Regions from separate parts of the Arthrobacter sp. NPDC055585 genome, predicted to be linked through region 2. Evidence: riboswitches for the same ligand, from Rfam matches in the RefSeq annotation. Region 2 holds a riboswitch; the other holds the start of a gene.
What was found. Region 2 has a riboswitch for cyclic di-AMP ahead of ACWGQ2_RS03340 (NlpC/P60 family protein). Riboswitches for the same ligand answer to the same signal wherever they lie in the genome.
Positions count from the first base shown of each region.

Region 1: linked by a shared signal. The riboswitch ahead of ACWGQ2_RS07265 (LysM peptidoglycan-binding domain-containing protein) and the one ahead of ACWGQ2_RS03340 (NlpC/P60 family protein) in region 2 are both predicted to bind cyclic di-AMP.

Region 1 is NZ_JBSHIT010000003.1:209,487-217,063, reverse strand. It holds gene ACWGQ2_RS07290 (XdhC family protein) at 1-512, shown strand, start outside; gene ACWGQ2_RS07285 (DNA alkylation repair protein) at 457-1,551, opposite strand; gene ACWGQ2_RS07280 (hypothetical protein) at 1,607-1,939, opposite strand; gene ACWGQ2_RS07275 (hypothetical protein) at 2,276-2,713, shown strand; gene ACWGQ2_RS07270 (MBL fold metallo-hydrolase) at 2,710-3,378, opposite strand; cyclic di-AMP (ydaO/yuaA leader) riboswitch at 3,665-3,838, shown strand; gene ACWGQ2_RS07265 (LysM peptidoglycan-binding domain-containing protein) at 3,842-4,777, shown strand; gene ACWGQ2_RS07260 (CarD family transcriptional regulator) at 5,133-5,645, shown strand; gene hrpB (ATP-dependent helicase HrpB) at 5,756-7,577, opposite strand, start outside.
Region 2 is NZ_JBSHIT010000001.1:765,295-772,871, reverse strand. It holds gene ACWGQ2_RS03350 (metal-dependent transcriptional regulator) at 1-572, shown strand, start outside; cyclic di-AMP (ydaO/yuaA leader) riboswitch at 658-869, shown strand; gene ACWGQ2_RS03345 (M23 family metallopeptidase) at 873-1,640, shown strand; cyclic di-AMP (ydaO/yuaA leader) riboswitch at 1,766-1,922, shown strand; gene ACWGQ2_RS03340 (NlpC/P60 family protein) at 1,927-2,727, shown strand; gene ACWGQ2_RS03335 (NlpC/P60 family protein) at 2,764-3,534, shown strand; gene ACWGQ2_RS03330 (HNH endonuclease) at 3,782-4,279, shown strand; gene mobA (molybdenum cofactor guanylyltransferase) at 4,276-4,956, shown strand; gene ACWGQ2_RS03320 (DUF6457 domain-containing protein) at 4,968-5,252, shown strand; gene ACWGQ2_RS03315 (molybdopterin molybdotransferase MoeA) at 5,249-6,538, shown strand; gene ACWGQ2_RS03310 (FdhF/YdeP family oxidoreductase) at 6,489-7,577, opposite strand, start outside.

The DNA.
Region 1 (7,577 bases), on a different contig from region 2:
GCGTTACCGTCTGCGACGCACGGCCTGTCTTTGCAACGCCGGCACGTTTCCCGGCGGCGGACGAGGTGGTTGCCTCCTGGCCGCACCTTTACTACCGGGACGAGCTGCAGGCGGGACGGATCGACGGCCGCACGGTGGTCTGCGTACTTACCCATGATCCAAAGTTCGACGTCCCGCTCCTGGCGGAGGTCCTGGCCGGACCGGCGGTTGCCTATGTGGGGGCCATGGGTTCCCGGCGCACGCACATCGACCGTACAGAGCGTCTGCTGGACGCCGGGGTGAGCCCTGAAGCGCTTGCGGCGCTGCGCAGCCCCATCGGGCTTGATCTGGGCGCGCGGACACCGGAGGAAACTGCCGTGTCAATCGCGGCGGAGTTTATTGGTGAGGGATGGGGCGGGACGGGCCTTCCACTGCGCCTGCTGGAGGAGCGCATCCATCATGACGGACCCGGTCCGCTTACGGTTCCGGCAGCCGGACTTCAAAGGCCAGGGCGCCGTGCCGAATCCCGTTGACCTGCAGCTGCAGCTGATGTGCCCCGGCATAGTGACGGCGGGTGGTCATTTGATGGAAGGCATGCGAGCCGGACAGTGCGCGGGCTTCACCCGGTGCCAGTTCAAGAACTGTGAGCTTGAAGACCGCCGGGACTGTTCTGCCGTGCGCTTTGACGTAGTGCACCACGTAGTCCACGGCAAGCCTCGCCGTCGAACTTCCCGTGTTCCTCAGGGTGAAGCTGAACTGGAGCTTTCCCGGAAGGGTGACTACGGGCGTCGGGGTGGAAAGGCCCTGGACTTCCACGTCCGCGGGCGCGAAGCCCAGCAGCTCAAGGGCACCGGGATGAGCTTTCTTGACCAGGGTCCGGAGGCTGTGACGGACGAGCCGCGCCGTCGCGGGGGCCGGGTCCGACAGCCAGCGGGCAGCCGTCTGCACGGTGACCTCGGGGGCATGGCGTGAGATGTCATTCAGGTGGTTCGCCACCGACCGGCGCACGTCCTCGCTGGGATCATCGCGGAGGGCGTCCAGGATAGGCAGGGTCGCGTCCGGGTGCTCCAGCAGCCAGGGCACACGAATTGCCCAGGGAAGGTAAGGCCGGGTGCCCTCGCTGGCCAGCCGCCGAACCGCTGGATCTGCATCCTGCGCCCACGTCTGGATACGGGCCAGTGCGCGTACCGGATCCGCTGCCAGGAGCCGGCGGATGGCGAACTCACTGGTAAGGCGGGGTGTAAGTTCAGCGAGCAGGTCGAGGGCGTCGTCAAAGTCGACAGACCCTGAGCCGGCCAGGGCCAGCGTGACAGCCGATTCGGTGACCGGCCACATCATCCACCCCTTGAACTGCGGGTCTGCCAGGGCAGCCCGGTAAGCGGCTGCCGCTTCCTGGTACGCCGGATATGCGTGGGTCAGTGCCTGGGCCAGAAGGTCAGTCCGCGCGCGGAGCGAAAGCGGCTCGAGCGCCGGCACCGCCGTGAGGAGCTGGGCGAGCCCGGGGGCGGGAGCGGCCGCAGTCAGGCTGCGGTGCAGGCCTGCAACTTCAGCCGGACCCAGCAGATTATCCATGGCACCCATGCTGTCCCCCGCCGTTGTCTGTGCCGGGATTCCCCGGGTTCACAGATTACAGGTTCGCATCGGTGTACCGGCCGCGCTCACTGGTGACGGCACTGGGTGTGCGTCCGGCAGGGCCGAAGGAAGCCGTGTAGCTGTCTACTGCGGCCGCAGAGTGCCGGTGACCCGTGCCGTCGAACCGGGCGGTGTATCCCCAGCCCGCGGCAGGACGGACCGTGTGCTGCTCGGTGGAACGCGGGTGGCCGTAGGCAGCCACATAGTTTCCGCCCAGGGCCGCCCGGCGGGCCGGCAGGGCACGGGTTTCACGGGCGGCGTTGTGGTTCGCGCCGGAGTCCTGGCCCTCGATGGTGAGGGTCGCGGCGATAGTCGTGGTGTCGAACATTGTTCTCCTAAAGGAAGGGTGGGCAAGGCAGCCGGGCAGCACTGAGTGCGCCGGCGCTTTGGCGGCGTTGCAAAAAGTCGGAGCAGCCGGCTCGGAGCCAGGCTGCGGAGGTCCGCGGTTCCCTGCGTGGGAAGCCTGCATGGACGCTGATGCCGAACGGAAGCCGTTCGGTGCTGATAAAGACTCTAGCAGTTATTCTGAGTCATTCATAAAAAGGAGGATGTCGGCTTCGTCTCAGCCTGCTTACTGGAAGCTCCCACCGTCCACTCCTGCCGCCTCGAAGGTGGCGGGACCGGCTGCACAGCGGGCAGCACCTGCGGCGATACAGTTGAGGACATGAGCACCACCCCCGCGCGGACCCGCAGGTCTGTCTTCTTCCTTATTCCGCTGGGCGCGCTGGCAGGCATGGCACTGGCCATGCTGAACTTCCAGCTGAGCTATGCCTCCACCGTTGAGCCCGGGGAGCTGGCAAGCTACGTCTTGTGGACTCTGATCGGCGGTGCGGTGCTGGGCGGGTCCTTTGCCTGCCCGGCTGCCGCCGGAGCCTATCTCAGTGCCGTTTCCGGAAAGTCCGCACGCTTCTGTGCCGGCCTGGCGGGTGGAGCATTGGCGCTCTGCTGGCTGCTCTATGCCGGCGTTTCTGCTTCCGGAGGCAGCCCGGTGACGTGGCTGCTGCCAGCTGCAGCTGTTCTGACGACGGCAGCCGGCATGTGGTTCGTCTGGCTCGTGGCGAGGAACCGAAGCCCGCAGTCCGGCGCAGGATCCGAGCGCTAGCCTCCGTAGGGTCCACCAATAAGGCGTACCAGCGCGCTGGTTGGTGAGGGAATTTCCGCACCGTGGGCAAACAGAATGCGGTCCGGGGCCAGTGCAGCGATGCGCTCCAGGGAATCCTCTGCGCGCGAAGCATCAGAGGTAAAGGCCGCCGGGCTGCGGACAACTTCGGCGTGAACTGTTGCGGCGGCGTCGCCGATAAAGAGCGTTCCGGTACCTTCGTGGAAAATGCTGACATGCCCTGGAGTGTGGCCCGGGGTCGCGAGGATTTGCAGGTCCTGCACAGTGTCCCCCTCCTCCAGGGGCTGCACTTTGCGGGGCGAACGAATGTCCGGTGAGTCGGGACCTCCGGCATAGATGGATGCCAGCGGCGCCTGCTCGGCAATAGAAAACAGTGATCCGATGTGATCCATGTGCAGGTGCGTCAGGACGATGTCCCGGACATCCGCAAAGCTGCCCCCGAGCGCATCAACAGCGTCCGCAATCGCAGCAGCGGCGTCAGGCATTCCTGTGTCAATGACCACAATGCCGGCGGGTTGAGCGACGGCATAGCAGCGCACGTCCGAAATCATAGGTTCCGGGCCGGCTAGACCGGCTGGAATACTCATCTCGCGGACAATTTCCTCAATGGGCAGACGGGGTGTTCCGCTGCTTGGTTCCTGGGCCACGACCGCTCTCCTTCGCCGGAATGCAGGGATTTAAGCGTAGTCCTGCGGAGGCAGCCGCGTCCCGGTTCGGCGGCAGAATTCTGTCTCGGGAGACCAGGCCGAACCCTTTGCCAGTCGGGATACGGGTGGGACCCCTGAGTAGGAAATCGACAGGGGGCTGTCAAATAGCACGGGTGACCTACTCAACACAACGGCAACACGGCGCCGTTACCGAATTGCAATCAAAAAGAGATTGCTGTTAGTGTCCTTGGCATGCCGCAAACCTGATGCGGCGCCCCAGGCTCGTTACCTAACTCTGCCGCTTGCCTGGGGTCCCTTTTGCACTACGACGGCAGGGGCGGGGGAACCAATTTTTTGGGTCCTTTGAATCCTTGGGGTTAAGCCGACCGGATGAGACCGGCGGCCGGGTGACTCCCATCCGAACCCGACAGCTCACCTCGCAGGTATAGGGAGAGGTAATACCTTGTCTTCTAAGAATCGCGGACGTCACTGCGCAGAGTCCAGCATCTGGACCACCATCGCAAAAGCAGCACCCGGCAAAGCCCGCTCCGTCACCGGCACCGCAGCAGCGGTTGTAGCAGGCTCCGGCCTGATGTTCGGTATGGCAGCTCCGGCTCAGGCCAGCGCAGTCATCAACGAGACCCCGGCACCCGCTGCAGCAGCAGCACCTGCCTTCGTCGCCCCGGCAGCCGAAGCCCCCGTTGCCCCGGCAGCCGAAGCCCCGGCTCCGGCTGCAGCCGTGACTCACACCGTAGTTTCGGGTGACACCCTGAGCGAAATCTCCGCGGCTTACGGAGTCACCCTGGACAGCGTCCTGCAGCTCAACGCCCTGTCGCTGGAGTCCATCATCTACCCCGGTGACGTCATTACCGTTTCGGGTGAAGCCGCAGCAGCTCCCGCCGCTGCCGCAGCACCCGCAGCACCGGCAGAGGCGTATGTCCCTGCTGACACCTACGTCGCTCCGGCCCCGGTTGACGCAGCACCTGCTGCCTCGTACACCGATCCCGGCACCTTTACCGGTTACGAGAGCAACGTCACCACCCAGGCCGTTACCCCGGCACCTGCTGCAACGGGTTCCGGCATCGGAGCGATCATGGTCAGCTCCGCCTACGCACAGCTGGGCGCCGTACAGGACTGCACCATCCTCGTGGAGCAGGCACTGCGCGCAGCCGGCCACTCGGTCGGTGACCTGGCCCCGGCGCAGCTGGCTGCCTACGGCACCCCGGTGTCCAACCCCCAGCCGGGTGACATGATCTACTACGCCAACGGCGGAGCCGGTGTCCCCCACATCGCCATCTACATCGGCGACGGCCAGGCCATCCACAGCGGAATGAACGGAAACCAGACCGTCATCGCGACCGCCAACCTCGGCTCCGGCCCCGTCTACTACCGCGCATAGTCCGCGATACTGACGGCTGGTACAGCCTTCAGCAGACGAGGTGCCCCCTCCGGATTCCGGGAGGGGCACCTCGTTTTACTTGTTTTAACAGCTCAGACCGAAACATCCGAGGTCCCGGGCAACCAGCTCCCGCCCGGGCCGGGTACATCTGCCCCGGACGTGAAATAATGGAAACTACCAGACTCGCGGCTTCCGGAACCTTCACCCATGTGCTGGTACCGTCTCCGCGCTTCCGTCACAGCACCCAGCCGTTCCGGGCCTGCGGCGGGACGGCCATCCCCAATGCGTGCCCGCGCCTTCGGCCGCTGCGGAGAGGATGCCGGGTCAGGAATCGAAGCAGCCAGAGGTAAACACATTGACGTTTAACGTAGGTCAAACCGTAGTCCACCCCCACCACGGTCCCGCAGCCATCCGCCGTCTCGACACCCGCAAAGTGCGTGGCGAAGACATGGAGTACCTGGTACTCGAAGTGCATGCGAACAAGCTGGAGGTCTGGGTTCCGCTGGCCAAGGCCGGCGAGGTAGGGCTGCGCCCGGTTCTGGACGGTGCCCAGCTTCAAAAGCTCATGGAAGTCCTCAAGGCCGACGCCGATGCCGAGGAAACCCAGTGGTCCCGCAGATTCAAGGAAAACACCGAACTGCTGGCCAGCGGAAGCATCACCGACGTAGCCCGGGTAGTCAGAAACCTCACCCTCCGGTCCCTTGATAAGGGACTCTCCCACGCTGAACGGGACATGCTGCGGCACGCGCGCCGCCCGCTTCTCACTGAAATCTCACTGTCCCTGGGTGTTAGTGAGGACGAAGCATCAGCAGTGCTCGACGCCGTCTGGTCCGGGCAGGCGGCTTCCCTGGCCGAACCCGTTACCTAAGCCACCCCCCCGCACCAATTCGGCGCGAAAGTCCGGCAACGCTGCAGGCGTTGCCGGACTTTTTTATGACCGGTGTTTGGTGCCGCCGGCACCACGGCCGCTAACTCCGCTCACATCCGCGTCTTTGTCCTGGCCGTTGCCGGCGCACTCCACGGATCCTCCGGCCAGGGATGGCGGGGATACCGTCCGCGCATCTCGGCCCTCACCTGTGCATACGGGCCGGACCAGAAAGAGGCGAGGTCATCTGTCACGGCCAGAGGGCGTCCGGCAGGTGAAAGCAGGTGGAACTGCAGCCGGATCCGCCCTCCTGCCAACAGCGGTGATTCCGCCCAGCCGAAGCACTTCTGGAGTTTGACTGCCAGTACGGGAGGAGCTGCGCCGTCCTCTGCGTCCGGATAGCTGATCCGCTCCTGCGTGCCGCTGGGCACCAGTATCTTTTCCGGAGCCAGTTCATCCAGTTTGGCTGCCTCCGGCCAGGGCAGCAGCCGGCGCAGCGGATCCAGCAGATTGATATCTGCCGCCCGCGTCCCTCCTGCCAGCGCTTCCAGTTCCGGGCCCAACCAGTCCTGAAGCTGCTCCAGCAGCGCCGCCTCTGATACATCAGGCCACGGCGAACCAAGCAGCCGGTGCAGCAGGGCGAGCCGGCGGCGGAGAGCCTCAGCCGCCCCAGACCAGCCGATGGCGCCAAGGCCCTGCTCGGCCAGCGCGTCTGCCATGGCAGAGCGACCCTCAGCCGCGGCGGGACGGACCGGCGTCGAGGAGAGCTCGATCGCACCCAGGCGGCGTACCCGCCGCGCGGACACTCTGCCGCCGTCGAACACGGCTGTAATCTCCGAGGATAGGAGCCCCGAGGCCGCAGCCTCAGCAGTCTCCTCCGCCAGCGGCGCGGCAGCACGGATCACGGCCCCGGTTCCTGCGGCTGCCTTCCCCGCGGCACGGGAAACGTCTGCCACGGCCAGCCAGGTGTGTCCCCGGAGCGGACTCTCCGAGGGAAGCCCGGCACGGGTTCCCGATGCAAGCAGGTACTGTTCCCCTGCAGCGCCCTCCACCCGGCGGGCCACCCGGTCCGGGAAGGCAAGCGCCACGAGTGTTCCCACGGCCTCCTCAGCGCCCGGAGCCCCGGTTGGGTGTTGGGCCGTACCGGCGGACTTCCGATCAGGTTGCACGAACTGCTGCAGGCGCCGGGCCTCACGGGCAAAGGCGCCGGACCCCGGATCCCGTCCAGAGCGCAGAGCGGACAGGAGCCGGACCAGGTCGGCTCCCGGCGGTCGCCGGTCGCCGGACAGCATGGCTGTGACCTCCGCAGCCGTGCGCGGACCAAGCAGCAGGGATCCCTCAGCGAGGGCCCGGGCCAGGCGCGGATCTGCCGGGATGCGCACCAGCCGGTGACCGGTTTCTGTGGCTTTGCCGTCCTGGTCCACTGCACCGATACTGCGCAGGACTGCTTCAGCGTCCGCCAGCGCTGCACCGGGCAGCGCCTGGGGCAGCGCCAGTCCCCGGCCGCCGGGGGTCCCCCAGCAGGCGAGGATCAAGGCTGCGGATGTGAGGTCGGCCGCGGCGGCCTCCGGTGTGGGATGGGCAGGAGAGGCGGCGTACGCAGCTTCCGTGTAGGCGCGGATCACGGTTCCCGGTCCCTGCCTCGCCGCACGTCCGGCACGCTGCTGTGCTGAGGCGCGGGACGCGCTGACGGTGACCAGCCCGCTCATGCCGCGGGCGGCGTCGCGCCGGGGTTCGCGTGCCAGTCCGGAATCGACAACCAGCCGAACGCCGGGAACGGTCAGCGAGGATTCGGCCAGCGATGTGGACACGATGATGCGTGGCTTCTCCCCCGGACCCCGTCCGGAAACCGCCCGGTCCTGTTCGGCCGCCGGGGCCTGGCCGTGCAGTTCCAGCACCTCGGTGCCGGGGCCCGCTTCCTGCCGCAGGACCCTG
Region 2 (7,577 bases):
CCGTCGGGCGGATGGAACGTGACGGACTGGTAGTCGTCTCCGGGAACCGGCAGCTTGAACTTACTGAGCTGGGCCGGCGCCGTGCCACCGAAGTGATGCGCAAGCACCGGCTGGCCGAAAGGCTGCTCGCGGACGTGATTGGACTGGACTGGGCCTACGTCCATGACGAAGCCTGCCGCTGGGAACACGTGATGAGCGAACGTGTGGAACGCCGCCTGTATGACCTGCTGGGCAAGCCCACCGAATCCCCGTACGGAAACCCCATTCCCGGACTGGAAGCCCTCGGCGGAGAGGCCGCAGTGCCGCCGGCCATTGCCTACCGGGACCTGCTCTCCGCCGTCGAGCTTGTCACCTCCGGGCAGCCGATGGTGCTCGAACGGCTGGCCGAACCCATCCAGGTGGACCCCGAACTCCTGACCCAGCTGGATGAGGCCGGGCTGCGGCCCGGAGCAACCATCACAGCTGAGGTTGTGGGCGGCTACATTTCGGTCCGTGTGCCGGGCATCGAGGGTGCGCTGGAGCTCCCCGCCGAGGTCGCTTCGCACGTATTTGTCTCCGCACCCGCTTCGTGACCTTCTGCCTCTCCAGGTAACGGAATGGTATCTTTTGGCCTTTTGCCCCTATAGTGGCATCTGACTACAGCAACAACACCGCTTACCGGTCCAACAGCCGAACCCTGCCACTGGACCGCAGGTGCAACCGTTCGCAGGCAGGGGCGGAGGACCCACCAACCGGCAGCACTACTGCCTTGGGGTGAAGCCTTCGAGCAGCGCAGGACCATCTGTTTCCTGGATGGTCCCGGGCATCGGGGGCCGAGTTTCTCTACTCGAATCCGACAGCTAACTTCGCAGGCTTTGTAGAGAGGGAAACACTTGTCGAAGCATGCTGCTTCGGGCAGGCGCAGGGCCGAAACACCGGCCGTTGAGCTGCGTCCACGCACCGCCGGACGGCCGGCCGGCAGACGCCGCGCCGAACCTGTCCACCGTCCCATGGGCGGCACCGCCCAGAAGTTCGCCATCACGGCTGCCGCGTCCGGGCTCGTCCTGACCGTGGCCATGCCCACGACGGCGGCAGCCACGGACCCGGCCACCACTCCGGAGCTGACTGCAGCTCCGGCGCCGGTTTCCGCAGACCCCAACGCAGTCCTGGACTTTGACCGGGCAGCACTGACCTCCAAGTTCGACCCCGATGCCAAGCTGCGCGGGCTCACGGTCGCAGGAACCGATGTGACCCCGGCTGCGGCCAAGGGAACGCTCGCTGCTCCGCTGACGTCGGAGCTGGTGCAGACCTCTTCCTTCGGTTACCGGGTCAGCCCCATCACCGGCACGGCAGGGGAGCTTCACACCGGCCAGGATTACGCCGCAGCCTGCGGCACCGAGGTAACCGCCGCAGCAGCCGGAACGGTCAAGTCGGCCGGCTGGCATGAGTACGGCGGCGGTAACCGCGTCGTGGTCGATCACGGCAACGGTGTGGAGACCACTTATAACCACCTGTCAGCGATCAGCGTGTCCGTCGGGGACTTCGTGGAGCGCGGGCACCTGGTGGGCGCCAGCGGGACCACGGGCGCCTCCACCGGCTGCCATCTGCACTTTGAAGTACTCGTAAACGGCAATCCTGTCGATCCCCTCGGCTGGTTGTGACCGCGGCAATACCCTTTCGTGACCTGAGCGTGACATTTCCTTGATGTTGTTATATTCTCGTCACCGTGCCTGATTCGCCAAAGATCAGGCACTCTCGAACAGTTCGCCGAGCTCTGCCACTGTCCGAGATCCGTTCGCAAAATCGCATGGCAGAGGCGGGGGAACCAATTTCGGGTTTCGCAAGAAGCCCTAGGGGTTAAGTTGCCGGACTTAGCAGTCCAGCAACCGGGTGACTCCCATCCGAATCCGACAGCTCACCTCGCAGGCGTTGGGAGAGGCAAAAACTGTGTCATCAGTCAATTCCGGCCGCCGTCGTGCCGCCACTGCGCCGGTAAGCACGCTTACCGCGCTGTCCAAAGCTGTTACCGCCAACGCAGGATCCGTCGGCCGCCAGGCCGCCGTGGTTGTCGCTGCTTCCGGCCTCGTCCTGGCCGCAGGTATGCCGGCCCAGGCAGCTCCGGTTTCCACCGACCGCCAGGCTCTTGAAGCCACCCCCCTCAACGTTGTGACCTCCAACGGGACCGTTACGGTCTCCGAGCAGGCACCCTTCGAACTTCCGGTCCAGCCGCTGGCCGGTTCGCTGTCCGGAGCCGAGACCCGCGCACAGATTGCAGCCGCAGAGCAGGCTGCTGCTGAGGAAGCCGCAGCCGTTGCTGCCGCTGCCCAGCAGGAAGCTGTCGCCGCACAGCAGGCCGCTGCTCCGGCCCCGGCTGCCGCACCCGCAGCCGGCAACGTCAGCACCGCTTCCTCCACTCCTGCCCCCGCAGAAGCCAGCGCCAGCGGAGTAGCTGCCGGCCTGGTGGCTTCCGCCTACGCCCAGATCGGCGTAGCACAGGACTGCACCGCCATGGTTGAGAATGCACTGCGCTCGGTCGGCAAGTCCGTCGGCGACCTGGCTCCCGGACAGTTCTTCGCCTTCGGTACCGTTGTTGGCAGCCCGCAGCCCGGCGACCTCGTCATCACCGGCGGCCACGTTGCGATCTACGTCGGCAACGGCCAGGTCATCAGCGGTGGCCTCAACGGCATGAACACCGGACTGCACTCCCTGTCTGATCTTCCCGGCGCAAGCTTCGTCCGCGTCAGCTGACGCCCAGTTGCCAGAAACAACGGAGAAAAACCTCTCATGACCACGTCAACTGAGCGTGCGCGTCACCGTGCGCCCGTGCAGCGCAATAACTCCCTGTCCGCCCTTGCAGACGCTGTCAGCAGCGCCGGCAACGTCGGACGCCAGGCCGCAGTTATTGCAGCTGCCTCGGGTCTGGTACTGAGCACGGGCGTAGCTGCTACCGCAGCCGGCCCGGAGACATCCCGCGACGTACAGACCAGCAAGCTGGATCTGTCCTCTATTCCGCTTCAGGTTCCGGCCGACGCAATCGGTCCCGACCTGACGCTGACCCCGGTCCCGGGCGTGATCGTGGCACCCGAGCCCGCAGAGGTCACTGTCCAGTCCCAGGAAGTTGCTGTTGCAGATGAAGCCGCTGCGGCTCCCGCCGGCAACGGCACGGCAGCAGCCACCCCGGCCGCCGCGCAGAGCGCCGCTCCGGCAGCACCCGCTGCAGCGTCCGGCACAGCAGCCACCATCGCCGCTGCAGCCTACGCACAGCTCGGTGTTATGCAGGACTGCACCATGCTGGTGACCAATGCACTGGCAGCTGCCGGCATCAACTTCCACGACTGGCCCGCAGGCTACCTCTCGCTGGGCCGCACGGTCAGCGCTGCCGAGGCTGTCCCCGGCGACCTGATCTACTACGCCGACGGCGGCATGGGCCTGGCCCACATCGCTGTCTACGTGGGCAACGGCCAGGCCGTCCACGGCGGCTTCTTCGGGAACCAGACCGTGGTTGCTCCCGCAGAACTTGGTTCCGGCGGCGTATACATCCGCGTTGGAGGCTAAGAGCCACAGTTTTGACACAGTGAAGGACCCTGCCGGGAAACGGCAGGGTCCTTCTGCCTTTCCGGGACCGGCTCCTCGCCGGAGCCGAAGCCGCCGTGCCGCTCAGCCCCGGCATTCGGCGTGAACCCGGGCCGGTTTAATGGCGGGATTGCGTTCCGCGGCTTACCCTTGCAGTGAACATTCGAAGTACCGCAGGGCCGGTTGACGCTGTTTCTTCCCGCCGGCGGGCAGGCGAAGAGGAACGTGCATGCGAACCCTGGTTCTGAATGCGGGCTACGAACCGCTGGCTGTGGTCAGCTTCCGGCGCGCGCTGGTGCTGGTCCTAACCGGCAAGGCCAGCGTGCTGGCGGAGAGCGGGGACCCGGTTGTTGGTCCCGGGGATGTTTTTGGCCGCCCGTCCGTGATCCTCCTGAACCGCTACGTAAACATCCCGTACCGTGATTCAACCGCAGCTACCCGCCGCGGAGTCCTGCGCCGCGACGGACACTCCTGCGCGTACTGCGGGAAGCAGGCGGCGACGGTGGACCACGTGGTGCCAAAGTCGCACGGCGGGCAGGACAGCTGGGAGAACCTCGTGGCCTGCTGCCTGCGCTGCAACAACAAGAAAGGCGACAAAACCTTGAACCAGCTGGGCTGGAAGCTCCGGTTTACGCCGCGTGCCCCGCGCGGCACCCGCTGGCAGATCCGGGAGCTGGAGCAGCCGGCGGCACAGTGGAGCCCGTTCCTGGGAGATACCGCCGCATGAACTCCGGTGCAGCCACGCGGTTCGACGCCGTTATTCTTGCCGGCGGCCGCTCCTCACGGCTCGGCGGAGAACCGAAGGCGGGCCTCCTCCTGGAGCAGGAGCCGCTGCTGGTCCGTACTCTGCGTGCCGCTGCCGGCGCTGTGCGCACGGCGGTAGCGGGACCGCCGTCCCTTCAGACGCTGCTCGACGGCGTTGCCTATTCCGGGATCATTGTGAGGGAGGATCCGCCGTTCTCAGGTCCTGCCGCCGCCGTGGGAGCCGCTGTGGGTGCGCTGGCGGAAATCTCTGCACAGACCGGGGATACCCGCAGTCCCTGGACTCTGCTGCTTGCCTGCGACATGCCGGAGGCACATCTGGCCGTACCTGCGCTGCTGGCTGCGGCGGCGGAGGATCCAAGCCAGTCCGTGCTGGCGGTGGACAGTGCCGGAAAGACGCAGCCTCTGGCCGCCCTGTACCGCACCGGGGACCTTGCCGAAGCCGTAGCTTCACGCGCGGAGGGACTCGCAGATCTCTCAATGTTCAGCATGCTTGCTAGGGTGCAGTGGAGAGAGGTTGCCGTTCCGGAGGGAAGCACGGCGGACGTGGACACTTGGGCAGATGCCGGGAAATGGGGTATCCAGGCCGGGCCACGGGCCGCAGGCGTGCCACCCGGATCCGCAGCTGCCGCCAAGGACTAAGGAGCCACAAGATGGGAACCCAGCAGCAGGAACTCGAGGACTGGACGCAGCGCTTGCTGCAGGCCTTTGAGCTTGACGGAACGCAGGTGGATATCAACGCGGTGCTGGACCTGGCTGCGGCTGCTGCCCACAACGTGGTGCGTCCGGCAGCACCCCTGACAACCTTCGTCGCCGGTCTGGCTGCGGGTCTGGCCGCCGGGTCCGGCCAGGCCGATGAAACGGTTGCCATGCGGGCAGCCATCCGGGCGGCCCAGCGCGAATGCGACGCGGAAGCAGACCGGAAGGAGTCAAAGTGAACGGTACCCTGCCTGTAATCCTGCCCCTGCAGCCGAACACATCCTGGGGAGAGGCCCGCAAAGCCGCCTATGCCGCGGCCCGCCCGCTGCCGTTCGAGACGGTTCCCCTCGCTGAGGCCCTGGGGCATACCCTGGCCTCCGATGCCGTCGCCCTGCAGCCGGTGCCGCACTACGCTTCCTCCGCGATGGACGGGTGGGCCGTGGCAGGACCCGAACCCTGGACCATAGTGGTACCCGAACCCGATCCTGAACCCTGGCAGATCCATAAGGAATCCGGCCGCCGTCCGCTGCAGTCTGGTGAAGCTGTTTCGATTCTGACCGGCGGACTCGTTCCGGCGGGGGCGGAAGCGATCCTCCGGACAGAGAACGGGGTGCTGGACCCTGCCGAGCCCGCGACGCTGCGCCGCGCGGCCACTGCCCGTGAAGACGAACCGCGGCTGGGGGAGCACATTCGCCCTGCCGGCGAAGAAGCTGCAGCCGGTGAAACCACGATCGCAGCCGGCACGGTCCTGAACCCGGCGCACATTGCCCTGGCCGCGGTGTGCGGGCATGACACCCTGCCGGTGCTGCGCGCACCGCGTGTCTCGCTGCTGTTCACCGGTGACGAGGTCATCGAATCCGGGCTGCCGGATTCCGGACAGGTGCGGGACACCTTTGGGCCGCAGCTGCCCCGGCTCGTGGAGATGCTCGGCGGCAGAGTGGATGCCGTCCGCCGCCTTCCGGACCGGCTGGATGATGTGATTGCCGCACTGAGCACCGATGCAGTGGACGAGACGTCGCTGGCCATGTCATCCGGCGATGTACTTGTGACCACCGGTGGCACGGGGATTTCAGACGCAGACCATCTGCGGCGTGCACTGGAAGCAGTGGATGCGGAGCTGGTCATTGACGGTATCGCCATGCGGCCGGGCCACCCCACGCTGCTGGCCCGGCTGCAGGACGGACGGTTCGTCGTTGCACTCCCAGGCAACCCGCTGGCAGCCATGATGGCAGTGTTCACCGTGCTTCAGCCGCTGCTCGAAGGGCTGCGCGGTGCCGCATCCGCCCGGGAATACCATGTGCTGGCCGGGGTGGACGTGGCCCCGCTGCCCGGGCGCACCCGCCTGGTTCCCTGCCGGATCCAGGACGGGCGCGCCGTGCCCTCTCAGTACTTCCGTTCGGGCATGCTCCGCGGGCTGGCTGAGGCCGACGCCATCATGGTGCTCCCGGAAGAAGGCTGCACTGCCGACCAGTCCGTCAGTGCGCTGCCTCTGCCGTGGCCGGTGAAGCAGCCTCCAGCCGGATAATCACTGACTTGGACGTTGGGGTGCCGCTGACTTCGGCAACGGAGTCCAGCGGCACCAGGACGTTTGCTTCCGGGTAGTAGGCCGCTGCGCACCCAACAGGGGTGTTGTAGGCAACCGCCCGGAACGCTTCGGCCCGCCGTTCGACGCCGTCTTCGTATTCGGAGACCATGTCCACCATGTCACCGTCCTTCATCCCGGCTGCTGCCAGGTCAGCCTCGTTGACGAACACCACCCGCCGTCCGCCGTAGATGCCCCGGTAACGGTCATCCTTGGCGTAGATGGTGGTGTTGTACTGGTCGTGGGCACGCAGGGTCTGCAGGATCAGCCGTCCCTCCGGAACCTTCGGATAATCCAGCTCATTGGCCGTGAAACGCGCCTTGCCAGTTGCCGTTGCGAACTTTCGTCCGTCACGCGGGCCGTTGGGCAGCACAAACCCTCCGCCGCCGTGCTTGATCTTGGCCTCGAAGCCCTCAAATCCGGGAATAACGTTCTCGATGTGCCGGCGGATCAGGGAGTAGTCGGCGCGGGCGCCGATCCAGTCCAGCTTCGGTGCGTTCTCCCGGAAGGGAGCCTTTGAACCGGTGAACAGGCGTTCGGAGAGCTCGCAGACAATTGCAACCTCGGACCGGACCTGCGGACCCGGCGGGTCCAGCCTGCCCTGCGAGGCGTGCACCGCGCTCATCGAATCCTCCACCGTTACCCGCTGGTCTCCGCCGGCCTGCGTGTCCCGGTCAGTGCGGCCAAGCGCGGGGAGGATCAGTGCCCGCCGGCCATGCACCAGATGCGATTTGTTCAGTTTCGTGGATACCTGGACCGTGAGCGCCGTGTTGCGCAGCGCATCCTCTGTCACTGCTGAATCCGGAGTCGCGCGGATGAAGTTGCCGCCCATCGCCATAAACACCCGGACCTTGGAGTCACGCATCGCCCGGATCGCATTGACGGTGTCGAACCCGTGGCGCCGCGGCGAGGCAAAGCCGAATTCGGCGTCGAGCCTGTCGTGGAACGCCTCCGGCATCCGCTCGAAGATGCCCATGGTGCG